3 regions of the Massilia luteola genome follow, and region 2 is predicted to be linked to each of the others. Evidence: riboswitches for the same ligand, from Rfam matches in the RefSeq annotation. Region 2 holds a riboswitch; each other region holds the start of a gene.
The links. Region 2 has a riboswitch for thiamine pyrophosphate ahead of thiC (phosphomethylpyrimidine synthase ThiC). Riboswitches for the same ligand answer to the same signal wherever they lie in the genome.
Positions count from the first base shown of each region.

Region 1: linked by a shared signal. The riboswitch ahead of U9J41_RS01020 (TonB-dependent siderophore receptor) and the one ahead of thiC (phosphomethylpyrimidine synthase ThiC) in region 2 are both predicted to bind thiamine pyrophosphate.
Region 3: linked by a shared signal. The riboswitch ahead of U9J41_RS21050 (D-amino acid dehydrogenase) and the one ahead of thiC (phosphomethylpyrimidine synthase ThiC) in region 2 are both predicted to bind thiamine pyrophosphate.

Region 1 covers NZ_JAXOFN010000001.1:214,924-218,131, forward strand. The annotation lists gene U9J41_RS01020 (TonB-dependent siderophore receptor) at 1-1,898, opposite strand, end outside; TPP riboswitch at 1,984-2,083, opposite strand; gene U9J41_RS01025 (DUF535 family protein) at 2,134-3,090, opposite strand.
Region 2 covers NZ_JAXOFN010000005.1:167,045-170,252, reverse strand. The annotation lists gene thiC (phosphomethylpyrimidine synthase ThiC) at 1-1,276, opposite strand, end outside; TPP riboswitch at 1,475-1,576, opposite strand; gene U9J41_RS08620 (alpha/beta fold hydrolase) at 1,624-2,394, opposite strand; gene U9J41_RS08615 (LysR family transcriptional regulator) at 2,500-3,208, shown strand, end outside.
Region 3 covers NZ_JAXOFN010000023.1:25,660-28,867, forward strand. The annotation lists gene U9J41_RS21035 (hypothetical protein) at 19-546, opposite strand; gene U9J41_RS21040 (hypothetical protein) at 725-1,393, shown strand; gene U9J41_RS21045 (hypothetical protein) at 1,460-1,591, shown strand; TPP riboswitch at 1,720-1,825, shown strand; gene U9J41_RS21050 (D-amino acid dehydrogenase) at 1,945-3,207, shown strand.

The DNA.
Region 1 (3,208 bases), on a different contig from region 2:
ACGTCGAACGCCTTCCTGCCCGAATATTGCCACGTGCCGTCCAGCTTCAGGCCCGGAACCGCTGCCACCGCGTACTGCACCCACGCCGTCGACTTGAACGCGGGGACGTCCGTCACGCGCTTGCCGTCGATGCCCGCCTGGCCCGTGCCTTCCTGGCGCGTGTTCAGCGCCATCAGCGACAGGCTCCAGTCCAGCGCGGGCGTGGCCTTGCCCTGCGCCGTCAGTTCGAGGCCGCGGTGCGTCTCTTTGCCGTTGCGGACGAACGTGTTGTTCGCATCCGTGTATTCCAGGCCCTGGCGGATCTGGAACAGCGCGGCCGACAGGTTGACGCCATTGTCCAGCGCGGCCTTGGCGCCGATCTCGACCTGGTGCGAACGCTGCGGCGCCAGCACCTGGTTCTCGTTCGCCGTCTGCATCGGGGCGACGCCGCCGTGCTGCAGGCCGTGGCTGACGGCGGCGTACACGTTCCACTCGCGCGCTGGGCTGAACACGAGGGCGACGTTCGGCAGCAGGAATGAATCGTCGCTGTGCGCGTCGCTGCGTTTCACGTCCACGTGGCGCAGGCCCGCGTGCACGGTCAGCTGGTTGGTCAGGCTCACGATGTCCTGCGCGAACAGGGCGCGTTCCTCGTCGCTGCGGCGCTCGGACACGGAGCCCGTCACGCGATCAGCGGCGACGTGCGGCGACACGAGCGGGTGCCACAGATTGCTGTAGCCGACGTAGTCGTACACGTAGTCGCCGAAGCTGTCGTGGCGCTCGGAATACGAGGTGCCGACGGTCAGCGCGTGGCGGATCGTGCCGGTCGCGAATTTACCTTGCACCTGCGCCTGCACGCCCCACGGCGACTTGCGCTCGCCCGTGCTCTGGTAGTCGTAGACGTCGTAGTCGCCGTTCGAGCAGTAGCCCGGATAGAAGCCCGCGCCCTCGTTGCTGCAGCCGTAAGGGAACGCGGTGAAGTCGTTGCGCTTGAACCAGTGCTTGTTGGCGGCCACGGTCGCGAGCCAGCCGGGGGCGAGCTTGTATTCGAAGCGCAGTCCGAGATTGCTGTCCTTGGTCGTGACGGGGCGCGTCCACGGCTGGTCGTTCAGCAGCATGTTGGGCGATACGCCGGTCGGCAGCACCTCGTTGCGGATCAGCTGGAAGCCGGGCGCCGTGATCTGGGCCTTGCGCTGGTAATCCATGTCCAGCTGCAGCAGCGCATCCGGCGTGATCTGCCAGTCGAAGGCGGCCGACACGAACTGGCGGTCGCCGTTGGCGCCGCGCACGTACGGGTGCAGGTCGGCGGCGGCCGCGTTGATGCGGTAGCCGAAGCGGCGGTCCTCGAAGCGGCCGCCGAGATCCACGGTGCCGTACAGCGTGCCGCGCTCGGAGACTTCCACCGTGGCGGAGCGCAGCGGCGCGGCAGTCGGACGCTTGGTCACGTAGTTGACGATGCCGCCAGGCGTGGCGATGCCGGCCGTCAGGCCCGCGAGGCCTTTCAGCACTTCGATGCGTTCCTTGTTCTCCAGCGGGATCTGGGTGTCGCCCGGGATCGCGAAGCCGTCCTTGCGGTAGCTGTAGTTGTTGTCCAGCGCGAAGCCGCGGATCGAGAATTGCTCGGCATAGCCGACGGCGTTGTAGGCGTCGGCCACGGACGCGTCGAAGCGCATCGCGTCGGTCGTGGAGCGGATCGACAGGTCCTGCATCTGCGTGCGGCCGATGGCGGTGATGGAGGCCGGGGTGTCGAACAGCGACGCCTCGCCGAAGCCGCCGACGCTGGCGCGGTCGACGGTGATGAAGCGGTTGCCCGTGACGACGACTTCGGCGACCGGGTGGGTGGTGTCCTGCGCCTGCGCGTTCGCGATGAAGGCTTGCGCGACGGCGCCGGCCAGGATGGTGTACTTCAAATGACGGTTCATGGTTTGCTCGTTTTCGCGCGCCGACGATGGGCGCGCTGCTTTTTCTTAAAAGCCGGAGCCAACGGGGGGAAGGGCAAACAAGGATGGGAACTGCGTTGCGCTTTCCTTCGCTGGCATTATCCAGATCAGGTACGAAGGGTATCTCTCACCCGGGAAGCGAACTCCCAGGACCCCTAGCGAAGGCGCGAGTGTAGCACACCGCGCCCTAATATGGTGCGTCTGTCAATGGCGCCGTTCAGGCCGGCTCGGGAATCGCCGCCGGATGCGCCACGTGCGCCCGCGCGTGCAGCAGGTGGCGCTGCACGATGGCACGTGAGGCTTCGCCGATGAGGCGCCAGTGCTCGCGCCGCAAGGCCGCGCGCTTGCGGTGCTTGGACGGCATCTCGGACAGCGGCTTGACGTAGAACGGCAGCGGGATCAGGTAGCCGTCGCGGCCGGGCATCTCTTCGCCGCCGAGGATTTTCCAGAAGCCGTCGTAGGCGTTGGCGAAGTGCTTTTCCGGGTCGGGATCGTAGGCGATATGCGCTTCGCTGCGGATGGCGACGACCTTGTCCATGCCGAGCGCCAGTGCGATGCCCTGCATGGCCGCGAAGCAGAAGAAGCTGGGCGAATTGTTCGGGAAGATGCGCTCGAACGCCTCGAACGCGGCGCCGGAATCGACCCAGCGGCCCTGGTTGCGTGCGATGAAGGCGACGACCGGCATGTCGACGCCCGCCATCCCGCCGTCGAGCCAGCTGAAGGACAGGCGGTGCAGGCATTTGCCGTCCGCGATCAGCGCGACGGTGAGGTCGCCTTCCGCATTGCTGCGCGACGCCATTTCGAGCTGGATCATGAAGCTGCTGCCTTCGGCCTCGTGCTGCCACAGGGGCAGGCAGCGCTGGCCGTAGACGGCTTCCAGATAGCCCTCGTTGAACGTCGATTCCTCGAAGCGGTAGTGGCTCAGCACGGCCTGCACGCGCTGGCGCGGGCTCAGGCCCTTGATCAGGTAGTCGCGGTGGCTGAGGTGGTGGAACGGGTCGTCGTTGGCCAGGCCCGCCACGTGCTTGCGGTAGACGCCGAGCCGGCACAGGGTGCGGTGGTCGCGGTAATAGGCCAGCACGCGCAGGCTGCGCGCGATGCACAGGACCCACGACGACAGGCTGTACTGGCGCCGGCGGGCCATCCAGTGTTTGGTCAGGTGAGCGAAAATCATGGTGCGCTCCGGGTACGGTATCGGTGGATTTATCTCGTCAGTTTTTTGCTAAACGGTAATTGATCGTTCAGCAGATCAAGATCGATGCCATCGATAACTCATTCCCCCCGTATTTCTT
Region 2 (3,208 bases):
CGACCTGCGTCAGTTCGCCGAGGGTCTTCAGTTCGGACAGCTGGGCTTCGTCGTTGGCGTCGTAGATCGAGCCGGGACGCAGGCCGTCGCCCAGGCTGAACGCGACGTCGTAGGCCTTCATGATCGCGCAGATCTCTTCGAAATGCGTGTACAGGAACGATTCCTTGTGGTGGGCGAGGCACCACTTGGCCATGATCGAGCCGCCGCGCGAGACGATGCCGGTGAGCCTGCTCGCGGTCATCGGCACGTAGGCGAGACGCACGCCGGCGTGGATGGTGAAGTAGTCGACGCCTTGCTCCGCCTGCTCGATCAGCGTGTCGCGGTAGATCTCCCAGGTCAGGTCCTCGGCCTTGCCGTGCACCTTTTCCAGCGCCTGGTACAGCGGCACCGTGCCGATGGGGACGGGGCTGTTCCGGATGATCCATTCGCGGGTCTCGTGGATATGCTTGCCGGTGGAGAGATCCATCACGGTGTCGCCGCCCCAGCGCGTGGCCCAGGTCATCTTCTCGACTTCCTCGCCGATCGACGACGTCACGGCCGAGTTGCCGATGTTCGCATTGATCTTCACGAGGAAGTTGCGGCCGATGATCATCGGTTCCGATTCCGGGTGGTTGATGTTGTTCGGCAGGATGGCGCGGCCGCGCGCGATCTCGTCGCGCACGAATTCGGGCGTGATCTCGCGCGGGACCGATGCGCCGAACGACTGGCCCGGATGCTGGCGGCCCAGCACCTGCGCCATGCGCTTGCCCGTGGGACCGGCGGCCTCCATCGCGGCGAGGTATTCCTGGCGGCGCAGGTTTTCGCGGATGGCGACATATTCCATCTCGGGCGTGATGATGCCCTGGCGCGCGTAATGCATCTGCGTGACGTTGCGCCCGGCGACCGCGCGGCGCGGCTTGCGCTGCAGGTGGAAGCGCAGCTCGGCCAGTTTCGGATCGTTCAGGCGTTCGACGCCGTAGTGGGACGTCGGACCCGCCAGTTCCTCGGTGTCGCCGCGCTCGCGGATCCAGTCCGCACGCAGCGGCGCCAGGCCGGAGCGGATGTCGATGACGGCGTCGGGATCGGTGTACGGACCCGACGTGTCGTAGACCCACACGGGCGGATTCGGCTCATGGCCGAACGACGCCGGGGTGTCGGACTGGCGGATCTCGCGCATCGGCACGCGGATGTCCGGGCGGCTGCCCGTCACGTAGACCTTGCGGGAATTGGGCAGCGGCGCGACGGCGGCGGCATCGACGGTGGCGCTGGCGGAGAGGAATTTCGGATCGGCGTTCAAGTGCACTCCTTGTTGGTCACTAAGGGGCATTTCGAAACCGTCGCGAGCGGCAGCAGTTTTGGCCGGGACGCGCAGCTGTACGCGAATACAGCGAGCATCGCAGGGCAAAAAATGCAACGCGCAGCAGGTTTAGAAGTGCCCCGGGAGATCGGCGATCCAGCTGGAGGAGGTGCAAAGATGCGGGCAGACGAACGTGCACGCGGAACTCTGTAGCTTCCCTTCGCTGGCATTATCCAGATCAGGTTCAGAGGGTATTTCTCACCCACGCCGCGTGACGGCGCAGGACCCCTAGCATTGATGTCGCCCCGGATGGCCGGAGCGACGGGACGGAGTGTACGCGTGTTTTTTCAGAATGGCAAACGCCGGATCGCCTGCGCGACCGCGTCCGGCGCCTCCAGCGGCAGCAGGTGGCCGCGTCCCGGCACCGTCTCCAGCACCGCGTGCGGGATGAACGGGAGCAGGTGCGTGAGCAGCGCCGCCGGCGGGTCGACGCGATCCAGTTCGCCGGAGACGACCGTCACCGGCACGGCGATCCTGCGCGCCCGTTCCGTGATGTCGTGCGCCATCGCGCCATGCGGCCAGGCCCGTTTCGCGGCGTGCGCGCCGCGCAGGCTGTCCTCGACGACCTGGCTGCGCAGCGCGGGCGGCAGCGGGCCCGCGCTCAGCACGTGGTCGAGCGTGGCGCCGACGGCGGCCGCGTCGTCGTAGGCGTGGGCGATGGCGTCGCGCTGCTGCGCGTCGAGCGGCAGCGGCAGGGGTGGCGACGGCGCCACGAGGACGAGGCCGCGCAACCCGGCCGGGCGGTCCGCCGCGAGATATTGCGCGAGCTTGCCGCCCATCGAGTGGCCGACGAGGAGATAGCGGTCGAGCGCCAGCGCCTCGACCACGCCGCGCACGTCGGCCGCCATGTCGGCCAGCGCGTAGCCCGCGTCGGGCTGGCTGGAATCGCCCCAGCCGCGCAGGTCGACGGCCACATGCCGGTAACCGTCGGGCAGGGCGCCGATCACGGGTTGCCACGTGCGCGCCGAACCGCCCCAGTAGTGCAGATAGAGCAGGGTGGTCGCGCCGCTGCCGGTGAGGTGGACATCGAGTTCGATGCCGTTGGTCTTGATCTTCATTGCCGTTCCTGGGTGATGGGGTAAGACGAAGACTGTAACTTCCATCGGTTCGTTCGATAATCCCGGATTTCGTGGCATCATTTACCACTTTGGGTGGGAGATCGCATGGACCGGGTGACGAGCATGGCGGTGTTCGTGAAGAGCGTCGAGGGCGGCAGCCTGGCGGCCGCGGCGCGCCACTTCGGGCTGTCGCACGCGATGGTGAGCAAGCATCTGCGCGGCCTGGAGCAGAGCCTGGGCGTGCGCCTGCTGACCCTCACCACGCGCCGCCTGACGCTGACGGAGGCCGGCGACAATTACTTCCGGCGCTGCGTGCAGATCCTCGCCGACATCGAGGAGGCCAACCGCGAGGCGATGCAGTTGCAGGCCGTGCCGCGCGGCCTGCTGCGCCTGACGGCACCCGTGACGTTCGGCGAGCAGCACCTGGCGCCCGCGCTCGCGGCATTCCTCGCGCGCTATCCCGACATCGTGCTGGACGTCGAGCTGACGGACCGCTTTTCGGACCTCATCGACGAAGGCTTCGACCTGGCGCTGCGCATCGGCCGCCTGCCCGATTCGGCGCTCGTCGCGCGCCGCCTCGGCGCCAGCCGCATGATCACGTGCGCGGCGCCGGCCTACCTCGCGCGCCACGGCACGCCCGCGCATCCGTCCGAACTGGCGGCCCACCGCTGCCTGTACCTGAGCGGCGTGACGACGCCGGGCGAGTGGTGGTACGAGGCCGGCGGCGGCCGGATGACGGTCCGGGTCGACGGCCCGCTGCGGACGAATTCGATCGCGCTGGCATGCCAGGCGGCGCGCGCGGGCGCGGGCATCG
Region 3 (3,208 bases), on a different contig from region 2:
GCAACGCCCCGTCACGGATCAGTCGTGGCCGTGGCCGTGGCCGTGACCATGGCCGTTGCCGTTGCCGTTGCCGTGGCCATGTCCTTCATCGTGGCCGCGGCCGTGCTCCCGGTCCTCGTGGCGGCCGTGGCCGCCGCCGTCGCGGTATTCCACGCGCTCGACGACGCGCACGTCGCGCGGTCCGCCGCGGTGTCCTTCGCGATACCCGCCGAAATGCTCACGGTAGCGCGGCACATAGGTGTTCGTGTACCACTCGTCGCGCACGAACAGGACCGGGCGGCCGCACGCGCCGTAACGGCCGCAGTAACGCGCCCAGTGCCTGCGGTGGCCCGGCGGCACGCGCAGGTAGATCGGTTCGGCCACGTATTGCGGCGCCGGCGTGATGATCACCGGTTGCGGCGCATACAGGACGGGGCGCGGCGCGAAGTCGCCGATGTCGACCCGGCCATAGAAGCCGGGCTGGCCGACGCTGATGGACACATTCGTCTGGGCCAGGGCCGGGAGAGCGGCGGCGCACAGCGCCACGCCGAAGATCAGGGATTTCATAGGATGACCTCTTTGTAATGTTTGGGTCGAGTTTATCAAACGAAATGTTACGTACAATTCGTTGCAACACATGCTTACATTGTCGCCGGGCGGGATTACAACAGACCGGGCCGCAATATTTCTCTTGGAGCAAGTGCGCGGCTACAATCGCCGGCTCCAATCCACTGAAAGGTCATCGATGTTCGCGAAACAAACCGTGCTGGCGGCCGCCCTGCTGGCGGCGGGCGCCGCCAACGCGCAGGTCGGCGCAACGGCCGACCTCGGCACCACCGGCGTGGGCTTCCACGTCGTCGTGCCGATGGAAACCTATCTGAACGGCCGCTTCGGCGTCAACTATTTCCGCCACAACTTGACCAAGACGTCGAACCTCGTCGAGTACGACCTCAAGGGCAAGCTGCAGACGTTCGACCTCCTGTTCGACTGGTACCTGACCGAAGGCAGCAGCTTCCACCTGACCGGCGGCGTCCTCTACAACGGCAACAAGTTCGACGCCAAGGCCAGGCCGAACGGCGCCGGCGCCTTCACGCTGAACGGCCATACCTACTCGACGGCCGACGTCGGCCTCCTGACCGGCAGCATCGATTACCGCAAGGCCGCGCCCTACGTCGGCATCGGCTGGGGCAATGCGCTGGCCCCGTCCTCGCGCTGGACCAGCAACGTCGACCTCGGCGTGTTTTACCAGGGTAATCCGAACGTGCATCTGGCCAGCACGAGCTGCCCGACGTCGCTGACGGACTGCGTGGCGCTCATCAACGACATCGCCGCCGAGCAACTGCACCTGCGCGACGACGTGGACTCGTTCAAGGTCTATCCGGTCGTGCGCGCGAGCATCGGCTACCGCTTCTGAGCGTCCTCCAGCGGCGCGCCGTCTCCCGTGCGGGTCGGCTAGGATGAGGCCAAAGGAGAGAGCGCCATGAAACCCCATCGTGCCTGCCATCGCCTGCTGCTCCTGGCCTGCCTCACGCTGGTGGCCTGCCAGGACCGGCGCGAACCGGTGAAGCCCACCGTCGCGCTGGCCCCGGCCACGGCCGTCATCCCGGCCTGAGCCGCGCGCCGCGCAGCCTGCCGCCGTCCGGCCGCATTCGCGCGCCGGCGCCGCCGCGCATCCATCGCCTCGCTTGCTCGTCCACTTTGCCGCCGCGCCGCGGACCGGTTAGAATTCTCCCTGCCATAAGGCAACGCTAGGGGTCCTGCAGCCGCAACCGCGGCCCGCGGGTGAGAAACACCCTCCGAACCTGATCTGGGTAATGCCAGCGAAGGGAAGCATGCGGATACCGGTCCCCGCGCCGGCGCCCGCCCTCCCTTGCCGGCGCCGCCCGTCACCACGACGCCAACGAGGAGCGGCATGCAACTTCCTGTTTCCAGAACCCACCCACGCCGTAGCGCGGCGGTGCGCCGATGAACGTGCTCGTCCTCGGCGCCGGCATCGTCGGGACCGCGACCGCCTGGTACCTGCGCGAGGCCGGCCACGACGTCACCGTGATCGAACGCCAGGGCGGCCCCGCGCAGGAGACGAGTTTCGCGAACGGCTGCCAGATCTCCGTGTCGCACGCCGAGCCCTGGGCCACACCCGCCGGCCTGCTCAAGGTCGTGCAGTCGCTGGGCCGGGAAGACGCGCCGCTGCTGTTCCGCCTGCATGCCGACCCGCTGCAATGGCGCTGGTGCCTGCAATTCGTGCGCGAGTGCGCACCCGGCCGCGTCGCCGCCAACCTGCGCCGTATCGTCGCCATGGCCGAGTACAGCCGCCGCAGCCTGCAGGCGCTGCGCGCGCGGACGGGCATCGACTACGACAGCCTCACGCGCGGCATCCTCCATTTCTACACGGACGACAAGGAATTCGAGCGCGCCCGCCGCGCGGCCGCCGCGATGCGCGACCTGGGCTGCCCGCGCATGACCGTGGACGCCGACGAGGTCGTGCGGATCGAACCGGCGCTGGCGCCCGTGCGCCGCCAGCTCGTGGGCGGCGACTTCACGGCCAGCGACGAATCCGGCGACGTGTACCGGTTCACGTCGCAACTGGCCGCGCGCGGCGCGGACGCCGGCATCCGCTTCCTGTACAACGCGACGGCGACGCGCCTGCTGGCCGGCGGCGAGCGCATCGACGGCGTGGAAATCATCGACGCCGAAGGCCGCCACCGGCAGCTGCACGCGGACGCCGTCGTCGTCGCGCTGGGCAGTTTTTCCGCGCACCTGCTCGCGCCGCTGGGGATCCGGCTGATGATCTATCCGGGCAAGGGGTATTCGGCCACGTATCCGGTGATCGATGCCGACGCCGCGCCGACCGTGTCGCTGACGGACGACGGCCACAAGCTCGTGTTCTCGCGCCTGGGCGCGCGCCTGCGCGTGGCCGGCACGTGCGAGTTGAACGGTTACACGCGCGACCTGAACCCCGTGCGCTGCGCGGCGATCACGCGGCGCGTCCGCGCGCTGTTCCCCGGCGCCTGCGACTACGACGCCGCCACGTACTGGGCGGGCCTGCGGCCGTTGACGCCATCGAACGTCCCGCTCATCGGCCGCACGCGCTTCGCGAACCTGTACCTGAACACGGGCCACGGCACGCTGGGCTGGACGATGGGATGCGGTTCGGGGCAGGCGATCGCGGACATCGTGTCGGGGCGGAGGCCGGACGTCGATTTCCCATTCGCCGGCGGCGGCGCGTGAC